Regions from separate parts of the Bacillus nitratireducens genome, predicted to be linked through region 1. Evidence: riboswitches for the same ligand, from Rfam matches in the RefSeq annotation. Region 1 holds a riboswitch; the other holds the start of a gene.
What was found. Region 1 has a riboswitch for cyclic di-GMP ahead of Q3V31_RS06015 (SpaA isopeptide-forming pilin-related protein). Riboswitches for the same ligand answer to the same signal wherever they lie in the genome.

Region 1 (10,993 bases):
CGAACAGCAACGGAAATTTCAGATTTTATTGAGAAGAAAGCCGATGATTATAAGAAGACGGATCAACAATATTAAGGGAGAAGATTAGGATGCCGAGAATTTACTTAAATGAAGAAGCATTGAGCCAAGCTTTACAGCAATTTGATCATATGATTCAAGACTTAAACCATAATAAAAGGGTTGTAAGTAATGTACATAATTTACTCTTATCAAGTTGGTCTCAACTTGGGGTGGGAAAAAAAGCCATTAGCGATTTAGAATCTTTTAAAAAAGATATCGAAAGAAGGATGGAAGAATTAGAGTCTGATAAAAGAGAGTTAAAGGGTGCGATTGATTTATTAAAAGCGCTAGATCAAAGTTATGATTACATGGGGCCTAAATATTAAATTACAAGAAGCACTCACAAAGGTGCTTTTTGTAGTTTAACTGGATTAAAGATTATTTTAGTCATTATTAAGGAATATGATCCTAGATCCATAATGTAGATTGAAAAAGTAATATACAGTTTTGAATCAAACTTGCAAACGATGATTTTTTATTTTACAATTTACTTACCGACCGGTAAGTAAAAATAAGTGAGGTACAGTATGACAAAGAATTTACAAACATCGCAAAACATTGTCGAGGCATCATTTAAACTCATGGCAGAGCATGGTATTGAGAAGATGAGTCTTTCCATGATTGCGAAAGAAGTAGGCATATCAAAGCCAGCTATTTATTATCATTTTCCGTCTAAAGAAGCGTTAGTAGATTTTTTATTTGAAGAGATTTTTTCTGAATATCATTTCGTAAATTACTTCGATAAAGACCAATATACGAAAGAAAACTTTGCAGAAAAGTTAATCGCAGATGGTTTACATATGTTGTCTGAGTATGAAGGTCAAGAAGGCGTATTACGCGTTATAAATGAATTCATCGTAACTGCGACGCGAAATGAAAAGTATCAGAAACGCTTATTTGAAATACAAGAAGATTTCTTAAATGGATTCCACGATTTATTGAAGCAAGGTGTGGAACTTGGTATTGTGTCAGAACATGGAACAGAAGAAAACGCGCATACGTTAGCGCTCGTTATTGATAATATGAGTAATTACATATTAATAGGGTTCCAGTTAAAGTATAAAGAAATTTGGATTCGAAATGTGAAAAACGTAATGAAGGAGGACTAAAGGTGAAAATGCAAAAAAACTGGTGGCTCGGTTTTCTTGGATTGATTGGCGTTTATAAAATTCCAGGTATGATTGAATCTTTTCAAGCGGATAAAGGTTGGTTTGCATTAATCGGTTTCGTGTGGTTACTTTGGTTCGGATATTTTATTCCTGAGAAGAAAGATAATTAAATTTCAATTTTCTGTAAAGTTATGTAAAATATAGATTGAGAGTATTCGTATATTAGATTACTAGATTTGGAGTGGTTACATGGATCCATTGAAAAATGAAATTCATCCTGACATGATCAAGGTGTGGAAAGTTCGTGCTGTAATTGAGGAAGGGATCGGTATTCTCGTCATTTTAGCTTACCTGTTCCTTATGATAAAGTTTGATTGGTGGGCGTGGATTTTGTATGTGCTGATCGGGTTAACAGTTGCACTAGCACCATTTGAGTACTTCCTATTCCCGAAACTGCGTCAGCGTTATTATAGCTATCAATTAAATGAAGAAGAGCTTGAAATTCAGCACGGTCTTTTCGTTGTAAAGCGCGTATTAGTACCGATGATTCGTGTACAGCACGTTACAATTGAACAAGGACCAATTATGAGAAAATATGGATTAGCAGAATTACATATTTCAACAGCGGCAACTTCTCACAGCATCCCAGGTTTAACGATGTATGAAGCAGAAATGTTGAAAACGAAAATCGCAGAATTAGCGAAAGTGAGTGATGAGGATGTATAAGAGGCAGCATCCCATTACGATGTTATTAGAATTAAAAATAACAGACTTTATACCACTACTTATTTTCATGTTTAGTTTAAATGGAAAGTTTCCATTTTGGTATTTAATTCCCGCTGGATTCGGTTTACTCACCGTCTTTTCAGCGTTTGAAAAATGGTATTACACAACATACTGGGTTGAAAATAACGTATTACATGTGAAACAAGGGCTCTTTGTGAAGAAGGAGAGCTACTTAAATAAAGAACGTGTTCAAACGATTAATACAAGTTCAAACGTGTTATATCAAATGCTTGGTTTAAAGAAAATTCAAATCGAAACAGCTGGCGGAGGCGATGATGCAGAAGTAAGCTTAGCTGGTATTACGGAAGATGAGGCGAAGGAACTTATCTCCTTACTAAATGAGCTAACTCCAGAAGTGAAAGCAGAAGAAACGTTAGAAGTAGTAGAAAAAGAAGTCATTACAGAGGAAAAGCAAGCGACAGAGTACAAATTAACTTTGAAAGAAATTTTATTAGCATCTGTTACATCTGGTCAATTTGGATTGTTATTCTCTTTAATATTTTTCGTTTATAACCAAGTAGATGAATACATTCCGAAATGGATAAAAAATAGCGTAGAGTCGTATGTAATGGATCATGATATATACGGCTGGATTTACATGGTAGCTATTTTACTTGTCGTTTCTTGGATGATATCCACAATTGGTTATGCGTTGAAACATGGAGATTTCACAGTGAATCGAAGAAATGATGAAGTCCGCATTTCGCAAGGATTACTTGAGAAAAAAGAACTTGTACTAAAATTGCACCGTATTCAAGGTATTACGATAAAAGAAAGTATTTTACGTCAGCCATTCGGTTATTGTGCTGTGCAAGTCGAAGTCATTCAAAGTAAGGGCTTGGGAGAAGAGAAAGACAAAGTTACATTGCATCCGATTATTCGAAAAGATCGCGTGCAACAGTTACTTGCTCATTTACAATTGCCATATGAACTGAATACAAACATTATTGCATTACCAAAAGCAGCCTTGCGCCGTTACTTAATTGATAGTTTCATATTCTTCGCAATGCTAGCAATCCCGCTTACTGGAATAAGCATATACTTTGAAAAGTATTACATCATGTGGGCGTTGTTACCGCTCGCTATCCTCATCTTTACACTTGGATACGCAACATTTAAAACAAATGGTTACGGCGTAAACGGAGAACAAATTACGATCATACATCGTAGTATTGGGAAACATACAGGACTTGTAAGAAGAAGACACGTCCAATCAATTGAAAAAACACAATCATATTTCCAGCGCCGGGCGGATTTATGTACCTATAATTTTTCTAGTGCATCATCGAATTATAAATTAGAACATACGAGAGTTGAAGATGCGGAGAGAATGCAGGATTGGTATAAGAAGAGAATAAGTGAGGATTAACTTGAAAAAGCTTGCCTATTATGAAAGGCAGGCTTTTTTTGTTATAGGAAAATGAGTGACTTAATCCATGTATTAGTACAGCGACAGCGCACATATATCAATACATATCAAAAAAAGTAGTATACTTCTATTTCAGGAAAATCTGTGGAATTTTTGATATAAATGGTATACTGATATAGAAAAAGTATTAGGAGGCTATATATGATAAGTCAGTTAAAAAGAGAAGCACTTGATGCATTAAAAGGAAAATGGGGATTAGCGGTAGGGGCAACACTATTACTTGGAATCCTTATTGGAGCTGTGGAATTTCTAATCACGGGTGTTTTCTCGATGTTTTGGGGTTGGGAAGAAGCAAGTGATTCGCTTACAGTAAGTATTATTGCAATGCTTGTTATCGGTCCGTTAACAATGGGCGCCTATTATCTTGTTTTAAATGCAATTCGTGGGACTAGTGTTCGCATTGGTCATATATTTAGATGGTTTAGTGATGGAAGTAAGCTTATGAAATCGTTTTTAACATACTTATTAATGTATGTATACTTGATTCTATGGACATTACTTCTTATTATTCCAGGTATTATTAAATCATTTTCTTATTCTATGACATATTTTATTTTGAATGATCATCCAGAATATACAGCGAATCAAGCGATTACTGAAAGTCGTCGTATGATGAATGGACATAAAATGGATTACTTTTTACTATGCTTAAGTTTCTTAGGTTGGTTCATTTTAAGTATTCTTACTTTAGGAATCGGTTTCTTATGGTTAGTACCTTATTTCTATTCGACATCGGCAGCGTTTTATGAAGAGATTTCAAAAGAATATTATAAAAAAGAAGACACTACTTTCTAATAACCACCTATCCCCCAAAGAATATAGGGCACAGATAGTTTAGGTGTTCCGTTCGCGGGGGTCACTTCAGGATAAGGTATAGGTTTTTATATAGAAATTCTACCCTCTATGTTTTATCATAGAGGGTTATTTTTTTATGTGAAAATGATAAAAAATAATTAATAATATATGTGAAGCAAAAAAGTGAGGTGAATGAGAATGAGCAAATTTTTAATACCGTATTCATTTGCTATATTAAGTTTCTTTATTTCAGCAACGGCACTTGATTTATATGATAGGATGGGGAAAAATGATGAGATGACTTCGCCGAACATAATTGGAAAGATAATTCAATCTACTGCGCAAATGGGAGTCCTTACATTGTATTTTGGAGTACCTATCATTTTAGGTGGCTGTCTTCTTGGTGAGCTATTGTTTAGAGGTATCATTTTACGATTTAAACTAAGCTATATCATATCTTTATTAGTATATTTACTTTTAGCCTTTAGTATTGTTTTCGTAACGGTAGGAATTCCAACTACATATGAAGATTCTAATGTTTTTTTCATGGTAATAACTATGATTTGCGCTGTTACATTCTTTGTGGGCCGGAATATATGGGAGAAAAAATAAATTAATAATGGAGTGACAGAATGAAATACACTTGTCCATGCTGCGGATATAAAATGTTAGAAGAAGAATCACCAGGTACATATGAAATTTGTAATATATGTTATTGGGAAGATGATCCTGTTCAGTTTAACGATCATGACTTTGAAGGCGGAGCAAATAAGCCCTCGTTAAGGCAAGCACAGAAAAATTTCATTGCATTTGGTGCTTGCGAGGAATGTTTGGTTGGATCAGTTAGAAAGCCGACTAGTGAAGATGTGAAGGATTCTAGTTGGAAGCAAATTTGTTAAGTGGTTTATAGGTAGAAAATGTTATTACTTATAGAAAGAGAAGTAATAACATTTTTTATTTAGTGATTAAAGAATTGACACCGTCTTATAAAATAAAACAATAACGCTGATAGGGTGGTAGGAAGACCAGCTTCGAAAAATGCTTGAAAACTAAAGGATAGGAAATCAACTCGTTAAAATGACATTTCATGTTTATGGGTATATTAGGAATTAATATAAATGTATAGATGTATAGTCAACGTAGTGTATTTAATGTTATCATATTGGATGATATGGAAATTTTTAATAGAAGAAGCAACTCACAATTCAAAAATAATGAGGCCTATATTGAATAAAAAAATACCTAGTAGTACTCAACAATATTAAAGATAAAATACGTATTTAGATAGAATTAGTAGAAATGAGGGTTTAAAAAGGAATGAACACGAGCATAACACGGCAAAAAATTTTAGCCGCCGCTTCTCAAATTGTTCAATTTAAAGGAGTAGCTAAGTTAACTTTAGAAGCAGTAGCAAAAGAGGCAGGTGTAAGTAAAGGGGGATTATTGTATCACTTTTCAAATAAAGAAGCTTTAATAGAAGGCATGATACTCAAAGGGACAGAGGAGTATCATGGTGCTATTCATAATAGGGTAACGGAAGACACAGAGAAGAAAGGAAGGTGGGTTCGTTCTTTTGTAGAGGAAAGATTAAGTAATGAGAACAGAACAGAAGAGTTGTGTAGTAGTATGATGGCAGCATTAATGCTAAAACCTGAATTACTTGAGCCATTACAACAAGCATTTCAGCAATTGCAAACTAAAATAGAAAATGATGAAATGGATTCTGTTTGTGCCACAATTATTAGATTAGCAGCTGATGGATTATGGTATTCGGAATATTTAGGGATCGGAAGACTAAGTCCTGAATTAAGAGAAAAAGTGATTCAAGCCCTTATTAATGCTTCTTATAAATAGAATATATAAACTATAGAATGAAAAAATTCCCCATTGGTTTGTTTAATCCGGTGGGGAATTGTTTTTTTAATTAGAATAATAGAACAATTGTATAGATGTTGAATTATAACCGTCCAGACGGTATAGTAATATTTGGTACAAGTGGGAAATGAAACAAAAAAAGAATAAAACATATTTTTAGCACACTATTCGAAAGGATAGGCCGCAAAGCTTAGAGTCTACGGTAATATATATTGGTTACTAAGATCGTCTGGTTGCACTTTTGATGCAATTGGATGATCTTTTTTATTATATAAATATAATATTCAAGGAGGAAAATATGCAAGCAAAAAGTACTAAAAGGCACATTTCAATGGTTTCATTAGTTTTTCTAGTATTATTTTCAGTGCTGAATGTGTGGGCTCCAGTTATTCAAGCTGCTGTGATGAAAAGTCCGGTGGATGATATTAGCATTTCCCGTACTGATGGCACGATATCTGAACCATATCAGGCTTCAGATGGTATGAAAGTAGAAGTGAAGTGGTCAGCTAAAGAACAGATAAAAAGTGGAGATCAATTCACAATTGATATGCCAAAAGAATTTCGAAAAGATCTTATGAATATGAGTTTTCCTTTAAAAGATGCTGAAGGAAAAACAGTTGGTACATGTGAGATGAAAAATGGTCTATTGACGTGTACTATGGGTGATTATGTAGAAGGAAAGAATAACATTAAAGGTTCTTTATTCGTAGAATTCTATTTTGCTCTAGAAGCATATGATGGTGTTCAAAAAATCCCATTAGAATTTAACGTTGATGGTCAAATCGTAGATAAAGAAGTAAGTGTAAATAATACGACAGAGAGACCGAAGCCACAGCCCAATACAGATAATCTATTGAAATGGGGTTCTTATAATCAGGAAGATCCTTCAATTGCAGACTGGACGGTATATGTAAATGCAACTGGAACAGAAATGCAAGATCTTAAATTAACAGACACATTAGGACCTGGGCATGAATTAATTACAGATAGCTTAGTATTAGAAGAGGCTGTATTTGAAGATGGCTATGCAGCAACAAATATTAAGCCAGCAGATTTATCTAAAATTAAAATCAATACAACGAAGGCTGGATTTACAATTGAATTTCCAGACAGCTCAAAAGGTTATATTTTAAGATATAAAACAAAAATTACAAATCCTGCTGCAAAGCCTCATAAAAATACAGTGAAATTAGAAGGCAAAAATATTGAAACTGAAGAAAAAGTAGGACAAGTATTTGTAAGTGGTGGGGGAGGAACCGGTTCAGGTGACAATAATCCACCTAGCATTGAAAAAAATATAGTTAATGAGAATGGTAAGCTTGTAGAGAATCAGCAGTTAACACAAATGGATCAAACTATTCAATATCAAGTTGGTACGCATATACCACAAGATCCGCCTAATTATACATCAATGGTAATTAGTGATGATTTAGAAGATGTATTAGACGTTATAGATGCGAAAGTATTTGATCAAAGTGGTCAAGATATTACGTCTAAAGGAAAGCTAACGATAGATAAACAAACAAGTAAAGTAACATTTACGTTCGGTGAGAGCTTTGACTATAAGTCATATGAAGACCAGATAATTAACTTGAATATTAAGGCGAAAATTAAAGCTGATGCAGACTTATCTTCTTATGTAGATAAGAAGATTCCTAATAAAGCAGAGTTACATTATGATGATAAGAAATTAACATCGAATGAAGTAACGGTTACGCCGCCGGAACCTCCAAAAGAAGGTACAGTAGCTATTCATAAAATAGATGCTGAGGATCCGAATAAAGAGTTAACAGGTGCCGAATTTGAAGTTCGAAATAGTGAAGATAAGGTTGTTGCAGTACTGAAAACAGGCGAAAAAGGTTTTTCAGCTCCTCAAACTTTAACACCTGGAACGTATAAAATTTATGAAAAAGTAGCACCTGAAGGATATCAAAAATTAACAAGTCCGGTAGAGGTTACACTTCAAGCTGGAGAAACAAAAACAATTGAAATTAAAAATACCATGCAAAAGGGTCAAATTGAATTAAAGAAAATTGATTCGGAAAATGGTGGCAAAGCATTAGCAAATGCAGAGTTTGATATAGTAAAAGACGGTGTAGTAGTTGAACATATTATTACAGATAAAGACGGTAAGGCAATTTCTAAACCGTTAGCACCAGGAAAATATATTTTAAAAGAAACGAAAGCGCCTGAAGGATACCAATTAAAAGCAAAAGAGTTCGAAGTAAATGTAGCAGGGGACGGCATATTCCCAATAACAGTAGAAAATGCAATGGTAGACAAAGGTAATGTAGAAATTACAAAAGTGGACAAAGAAAGCGGTGCAGTATTAGCAGGTGTCGAATTTGAAGTCCAAGATGAGAAAGGTGAAGTAGTAAGAAAAGTAACAACAGATAAAGATGGAAAAGCAAACGTTTCAGATCTATCAGTAGGAAAATACAAATTAGTAGAGACGAAAAGCTTACCAGGTTACAAAAAACTAACAGAGCCAGTATCATTTGAAATTAAAAAAGGCATGACAAAAGTTTTATCATTGAAAGTAGAAAATGAGCAGTTAGACAAAGGCTCAGTAGAAATTACAAAAGTAGATAAAGACAGCCAAACAGCATTAGCAGGCGTAGTCTTCGAAGTGCAAGATGAAAAAGGAAAAGTGGTAAAAAAAGTAACGACAGATAAAGATGGAAAAGCGAATGTCTCAGACTTATCAGTAGGAAAATACAAATTAGTAGAGACGGAAAGCTTACCAGGTTACAAAAAACTAACAGAGCCAGTATCATTCGAAATTAAAAAAGGTATGACAGAAGTTTTATCATTGAAAGTAGAAAATGAGCAGTTAGACAAAGGCTCAGTAGAAATTACAAAAGTAGATAAAGACAGCCAAAAAGCATTAGAAGGTGTAGTCTTCGAAGTGCAAGATGAAGCTGGAAAAGTAATAAAGAAATTAACAACAGATAAAAATGGAAAAGCAAAAATTGCAGACCTATCAGTAGGAAAATACAAACTAGTAGAAGTAGAAAGTTTACCAGGCTATAAGAAACTAACAGAGCCAGTATCATTTGAAATCAAAAAAGGCATGATCGAGGTACTATCATTAAAAATAGAAAATGAAATGGTAGATACGGGAAATGTAGAGATCACAAAGATAGATAAAGATAATAAGGCACCGTTAGCGGGAGTAACGTTTGTTGTCCAAGATGAAAAGGGCAATGAGGTGAAAAGAGTAACGACAGATAAAGATGGAAAAGCAAATGTTTCAGATTTACCTGTAGGAAAGTATGAATTAGTAGAGGTAGAAAGTTTACCTGGTTATAAAAAGTTAGAAAAACCAGTATCATTTGAAATTAAAAAAGGTATGACGAAGTCTTTAACATTCACTGTAGAAAATGAAATGGTAGATACAGGGGATGTAGAGATCACAAAGATAGACAAAGATAGTAAAGCCCCATTACAAGGTGTTGTGTTTGAAGTACGTGATTCAAAAGGGAAAGTAGTTACTAAAGTAACAACAGATAAAGATGGAAAAGCAAATGTTTCAGATTTATCTATTGGAAAGTATGAGTTGGTAGAAGTAGAAACACCAGCAGGATACAAACCGCTAGAAAAACCAATTTCATTCGAAATTGAAAAAGGTAGAGTAACAGCATTACAATTAACTGTAGAAAATGAATTAGTGGATTCAGGAAATGTAGAAATTACAAAAGTAGACAAAGGAAATAAAGATGCTTTAGCTGATGCCGTATTTGAGATTCAAGATGAAGCAGGACAAGTGGTTGCTAAAATAACGACAGATAAAGATGGAAAAGCACAAGTTACTAATTTATCAGTTGGAACATACAAGTTGGTAGAAGTAAAAGCACCAAAAGGATATAAGCAATTAGTAGATCCGATTACTTTCCAAATTGAAAAAGGCATGACAAAATCTCTCGCTTTAACAGTAGAAAACGAAATGTTAGATAAAGGTTCAGTAGAAATTACAAAAGTAGATAAAGAGAGCCAAAAAGCATTAGCAGGCGTAGTCTTCGAGGTACAAGATGAAGCAGGCAAAGTAGTAACAGAAGTAAAAACGGATAAAGATGGAAAAGCAAAAGTCTCAGACTTATCTGTAGGACAGTACAAATTAGTAGAAAAAGCAGGCTTACCAGGCTACAAAAAACTAACAGAACCAGTATCATTCGAAATTAAAAAAGGTATGACGAAAGTTTTATCATTGAAAGTAGAGAATGAACTATTAGACAAAGGTTCAGTAGAAATTACAAAAGTGGACAAAGAAAGTGGCGCAAAATTAGCGGGCGTAACTTTCGAAGTGCAAGATGAAAAAGATAAAGTAGTAACAAAAGTAACAACAGATAAAGATGGAAAAGCGACAATTTCAGATTTATCAGTAGGGAAATATAAGCTAGTAGAGGTAGAAAGCTTACCAGGATATAAAAAACTAGCAAAACCAGTATCGTTCGAAATTAAAAAAGGTATGACGGAAGTTTTATCAATAAAAGTAGAGAACGAACTGCTAGATAAAGGTTCAGTAGAAATTACAAAAGTAGATAAAGAGAGCCAAAAAGCATTAGCAGGCGTAGTCTTTGAAGTGCAAGATGAGCAAGGAAAAGTAGTAACAAAAGTAACAACAGATAAAGATGGAAAAGCAAAAATCTCAGACTTATCTGTAGGAAAGTACAAACTAGTAGAGAAAGAAAGCTTACCAGGTTACAAAAAACTAACAGAACCAGTATCATTCGAAATTACAAAAGGTATGACGACAGTCCTGTCAATGAAAGTAGAGAATGAACTATTAGATAAAGGTTCAGTAGAAATTACAAAGGTAGATAAAGAGAGCCAAAAAGCATTAGCAGGCGTAGTCTTTGAAGTGCAAGATGAGCAAGGAAAAGTAGTAACAGAAGTAAAAACGGATAAAGATGGAAAAGCAAAAATTGTTGATTTATCT
Region 2 (4,722 bases), on a different contig from region 1:
GCACGTGATGCTTCAATGGAAGCATTTAAAGCTAGTAAGTTCGTTTGATTTGAAATACCTGTAATTACAGTTACAATGTCACTTATTTCTTTTGACCTTGTTTCTAACGAGTAAATGATAGAAGATAAATCTTGTACTGCATTTTGGATTAAACTCATTTGATTAATGATTTGTTCAATAACACCATTTTCTTTTATTGAATGATGCTTCGTACCTTCAGACTCTTTCGCCATTTGTTTTGCAGTATTAGTTATCTCTTCCATCCTATCTTCCATTTCATATACAATACCTAAATACTTTGGTACTGAAGTTTCTTGTGATTGAACGCCAGCCCTTAACTCAACTATAGAACTTACGATTCCTTGGACTGCCATGCTATTCTCTTTCGTACTCACTGACAATTCTTGCGAAGATAAGGAAACCTGTTCTGCTGTCTGCTTCACTTTATCTATAATTCCTTTAAACTTCTCAATGGTATTATTAAAATACGCATTAATAATACCAATATCATCTGGTCTTTCCTCTAATTTAATACTTAAATCACCTTCACCGACTCTGCGCAATCCTTCACGCAAATCCCGTAATGGAGCAAGTGCGTTACGCACAATTAAGAATTGAATAACAGTTGCAATTAAAACAGAAATACAAATAAACATTAAGCCTTGTATAATGAACTTTTCTTTTGTACTAGGAACAATAGAAGCATCTACATCAGCTGCAACAAGTGCCACAATGTTACCTTCTCCATCTTTAATCGGCTCTAATATCGTTACCCATGTTCCTAATGCGTCTTCATATACTTCTGTCATGTTTGCTTTTTTTGTGCTCATTACTTTATCATATGCTTCCATCCAAAGATCTGGTTGTTTATAATATTCTCCCGGCCTTACTTCAACAACATTTGCTAAACCTGTAGACAAATCAATGATTTGTAGCTCACCTTTTTCATTTTTTTTCGCTCCAACAATATACGTTTGTCCAACACTGTTCAATTCTTCCGTTGATTCATCTAATTTCTCTGTTAACTTCTCTCTCTTTTCTCTTTCTGCCGTTGGGTCTTTTGCAACATCTCTCAATATTTCCGCGTCTAATTTATGTAATATCGTATCTCCTGTTTCAAAAGAATGCCTTTCAAATATAGACATCATACTATTTTGAAACATGTTAAAACTTAACGCTCCCATAGTACCAACAAGCGTCAAAATAACTAACACAGTTAACAATACATTTTTTTGAAGAAATGATAGCTTGTGCCAATTTTTTTTCATTAACATCACCTTTCTTAATTAACTTAATTTAAAGTAAAACTATTAAAATATAAACCTTATTAATAAATGACAACAATTCTTATTTGTCTACAAATAAAAAAAAGACCAATGAAAAGAGCATTGGTCAAGACCAACCCTATCCGTCCGGTAACTGGCTAGCATAGTCGTTTGACCTTAGCCCCTGTAGTTTTGCGTCCTCATGTTTCCATCAGTTTGCCTTTCTCGCTGAACGAGTTGAACGATATGGGAGTTCTATGAGAATTAAAATATTCTCTTTCAAAGATTACAACATAAAAATTAAAATGTCCACTTATTTAGAGATGCAAATATAAAGTTTTAATGTATTATTTTTTCGAAATAATTTAACAAAGTTCGTGAATGTTACATTTCTTGTGTTATATAATAAAAAACGTATACAACACAAGGATTATTCCGGATATTCATTTAATTTTCATTCAAATTAAACTATTCGAATATATCTTAACTTACGAATTTCGGAGGTAGTTTATTATGTTTTGGCTACAATTTCTTACGTTACTACTCTGCATTTTTATTGGCGCACGCTTAGGTGGAGTTGGTCTAGGAGTAATGGGTGGCGTTGGTATGGCAATACTTGTTTTCGTCTTCCACTTACAACCTACAGCTCCTCCTATTGATGTAATGCTTATGATTTTAGCAGTAATTACAGCTGCCGGTGCTTTGCAAGCTGCTGGAGGAATGGATTATCTTGTCCATCTCGCTGAGAAAGCATTACGAAAAAACCCAAAGCGCATTACATTCTTTGCTCCTATTGTTACTTATTTATTCACACTATGCGCAGGAACAGGTCATGTCGCTTATTCTGTACTTCCTGTTATCGCCGAAGTATCTCGTGAATCAGGAATTAGACCTGAACGACCTATGTCAATTGCCGTTATCGCTTCACAGCAGGCAATTACAGCTAGTCCAATATCGGCTGCAACAGTTGCACTGTTAGCAATGTTAGCCGACTATAAAATCACCTTGTTAGATATTTTAAAAGTCAGTATCCCTTCTACTTTCATCGCTTGTATGGTAGCTGCATTCGTTGCTAGTAAAATGGGAAAAGAATTAAATGAAGATCCTGAATACTTGAAGCGATTAAAAGAGGGAATGATCCCTAAACTTGAAGAGAAAAAAGAATTTGTGGGTGCAAAAGGCGCTAAATTATCAGTTATCCTTTTCCTAGTAGGAACTTTCCTTGTCGTACTTCTTGGTTCATTTGAAGCACTTCGTCCGGGATGGATGGTTGACGGGAAGTTAGCTCGTCTTTCCATGCCAAACACAATTGAAATGGTTATGTTAACTATCGCAGCTCTTATTATTATTTTCTGTAAACCAAATGTAGAAAGCATTGTGTCTGGTAACGTCTTTAAAGCGGGGGCAACAGCAGTTGTTGCTATTTTTGGTATCGCTTGGATGGGAGATACGTTCTTCAACGGAAACTTAAATATGATTCAAGGATCAATTCAACACTTAGTGACTAGTGCACCATGGCTGTTTGCTATCGCATTATTCATTCTATCTATTTTACTGTATAGCCAAGCAGCAACAGTTCGTGCTTTAATGCCACTTGGACTATCACTTGGTATTCCACCAGCTTTACTAATTGCAATGTTCCCTGCAGTAAATGGATACTTCTTCATTCCAAACTACGGGACAATTGTTGCTGCAATTAATTTTGATCGCACTGGTACAACAGGAATTGGTAAGTATGTTTTAAATCATAGCTTTATGATTCCTGGCCTAATCGCAACCTTTACTTCTATCGGAATTGGAATGCTCTTAATTTCAATTATGTTTTAAATTAAAGCACAAACCTACAATTTTAAAAGGTTTGTGCTTTTTTAATCAAACGTTTGTTTAAATAAACGAAACAACTTTTTTACAAATCTACAAACTCTTACTTACTTCCTCTACTAGCTTCTTCGTACTCTCATACGCAGATTCCACTAAACTAATCGCAGAAATAACAGAGACACCATCCGCACCGGCTTCTATAACCGAAGCAGTATTTTCAATCGTAATCCCACCGATACCAACAATCGGTATCATAATTCCTTGTTCTCTAAAGTGGGCTAAACCTTTCGTTCCTTGAACTGCTTTCGTATCTTTTTTCGTACTCGTTGGGAAAATAGGGCCAACACCTAAATAATCAGCTCCGTTTTCAATTGCCCAGCGTGCTTCTTCAATTGTATGGGTAGATACACCCACAATTTTATCTCCCATTTTTTCACGAACAGAAGTAATTCCTTCATCATCTTGTCCAACATGCACGCCATCTGCATCTAACTCAAGAGCTAGTTCCACATCATCATTTACGATGAATGGTACACCGTACTCCTTACAAATTGCTTGTAGTTCTTTTGCGAAACAAATACGTTTCTCTCCCGTTAAAGCGCCTTCCCCCTTTTCACGAAATTGAAAAATTGTTATACCGCCTTCTAGTGCATCTCTCAATACTTGTAGTGGCTCCTTCGTACAATTGTTACTTCCCATAATAAAATATACCGATAATAATCTAGACATTTCAGCCTTTGTAATACGCGGCATCTCGTTCCCCTCCTTACTATATAAGCTCAATCTTCCCATATTTCTTAATATCATCTGAAGTTGTATTCGCTAACTGATTTAAAAATTCAATTTGGAAACTACCAGGTCCCTTTTCCACTGTCTTAGCAGCTGCCAGTTCCGCAGCTACACCATAAAACGTTAATGCCGCTACTGCTGCCTTTACATAATCCTTTTCTACTGCTACAAATGCTCCTATTACAGAAGTTAGTAAACAACCTGTTCCAGTCACTTTCGTTAAAATAGGATGGCCATTTCGAATAAGAATAGTTCGCTCTCCGTCTGTAACAACGTCTTCTTCTCCAGTAATTACCGCAACTGTATTTAATTCATCCGCTGCCTGTTTTGCAATATTTACAACATTACCATTTCCAGTACCAGCGTCTACACCTTTAATTTCCCATTTTTCATTAATAACATTAGCAATTTCAGCTGCATTCCCGCGGATAACTGCTAAATCGATTTCAGCTGGAATATGTCTCGCAACTTCTGTTCGATAAGAAGTTGCTCCTGCCCCAACTGGATCAAATAATACTGGTACACCATTTGTATTTGCCGATTTACCAGCAAGTAACATCGCTTCTACCTCTTCAGGACGAAGTGTGCCCATATTTAAAACAAGAGCTCCCGCAATGCTAGCCATTTCTGCTACTTCTTCTTTTGCATACGCCATTACAGGCGATGCCCCTAATGCTAATAAACCGTTTGCTGTAAAATTTATTACAACAACATTTGTAATATTATGAACGAGCGGATTAGACTCTCTTACCAAATCCACTACTTTACTAATTTCTTTCATATTCATCCTTTTCATCTCCTAACTATAGTGGTGGGAGATACACAAAAAGGCACTTTGCGCGTACGC

Region 2: it holds a riboswitch for cyclic di-GMP, as region 1 does, so the genes downstream of both, Q3V31_RS23965 (methyl-accepting chemotaxis protein) here and Q3V31_RS06015 (SpaA isopeptide-forming pilin-related protein) in region 1, are expected to answer to the same signal.

What each region holds. Positions count from the first base shown of each region.
Region 1 is NZ_JAUMJO010000001.1:1,138,218-1,149,210, reverse strand. Features, by position in the region: gene Q3V31_RS06065 (lipase family protein) at 1-75, shown strand, start outside; gene Q3V31_RS06060 (hypothetical protein) at 90-386, shown strand; gene Q3V31_RS06055 (TetR/AcrR family transcriptional regulator) at 588-1,169, shown strand; gene Q3V31_RS06050 (hypothetical protein) at 1,172-1,339, shown strand; gene Q3V31_RS06045 (PH domain-containing protein) at 1,419-1,895, shown strand; gene Q3V31_RS06040 (PH domain-containing protein) at 1,888-3,324, shown strand; gene Q3V31_RS06035 (DUF975 family protein) at 3,526-4,179, shown strand; gene Q3V31_RS06030 (hypothetical protein) at 4,378-4,791, shown strand; gene Q3V31_RS06025 (CPCC family cysteine-rich protein) at 4,812-5,078, shown strand; gene Q3V31_RS06020 (TetR/AcrR family transcriptional regulator) at 5,497-6,033, shown strand; cyclic di-GMP riboswitch class I at 6,203-6,295, shown strand; partial or broken gene Q3V31_RS06015 (SpaA isopeptide-forming pilin-related protein) at 6,353-10,993, shown strand, end outside.
Region 2 is NZ_JAUMJO010000007.1:128,174-132,895, reverse strand. Features, by position in the region: gene Q3V31_RS23965 (methyl-accepting chemotaxis protein) at 1-1,268, opposite strand, end outside; cyclic di-GMP riboswitch class I at 1,412-1,496, opposite strand; gene Q3V31_RS23960 (anaerobic C4-dicarboxylate transporter family protein) at 1,779-3,092, shown strand; gene thiE (thiamine phosphate synthase) at 3,180-3,839, opposite strand; gene thiM (hydroxyethylthiazole kinase) at 3,856-4,662, opposite strand.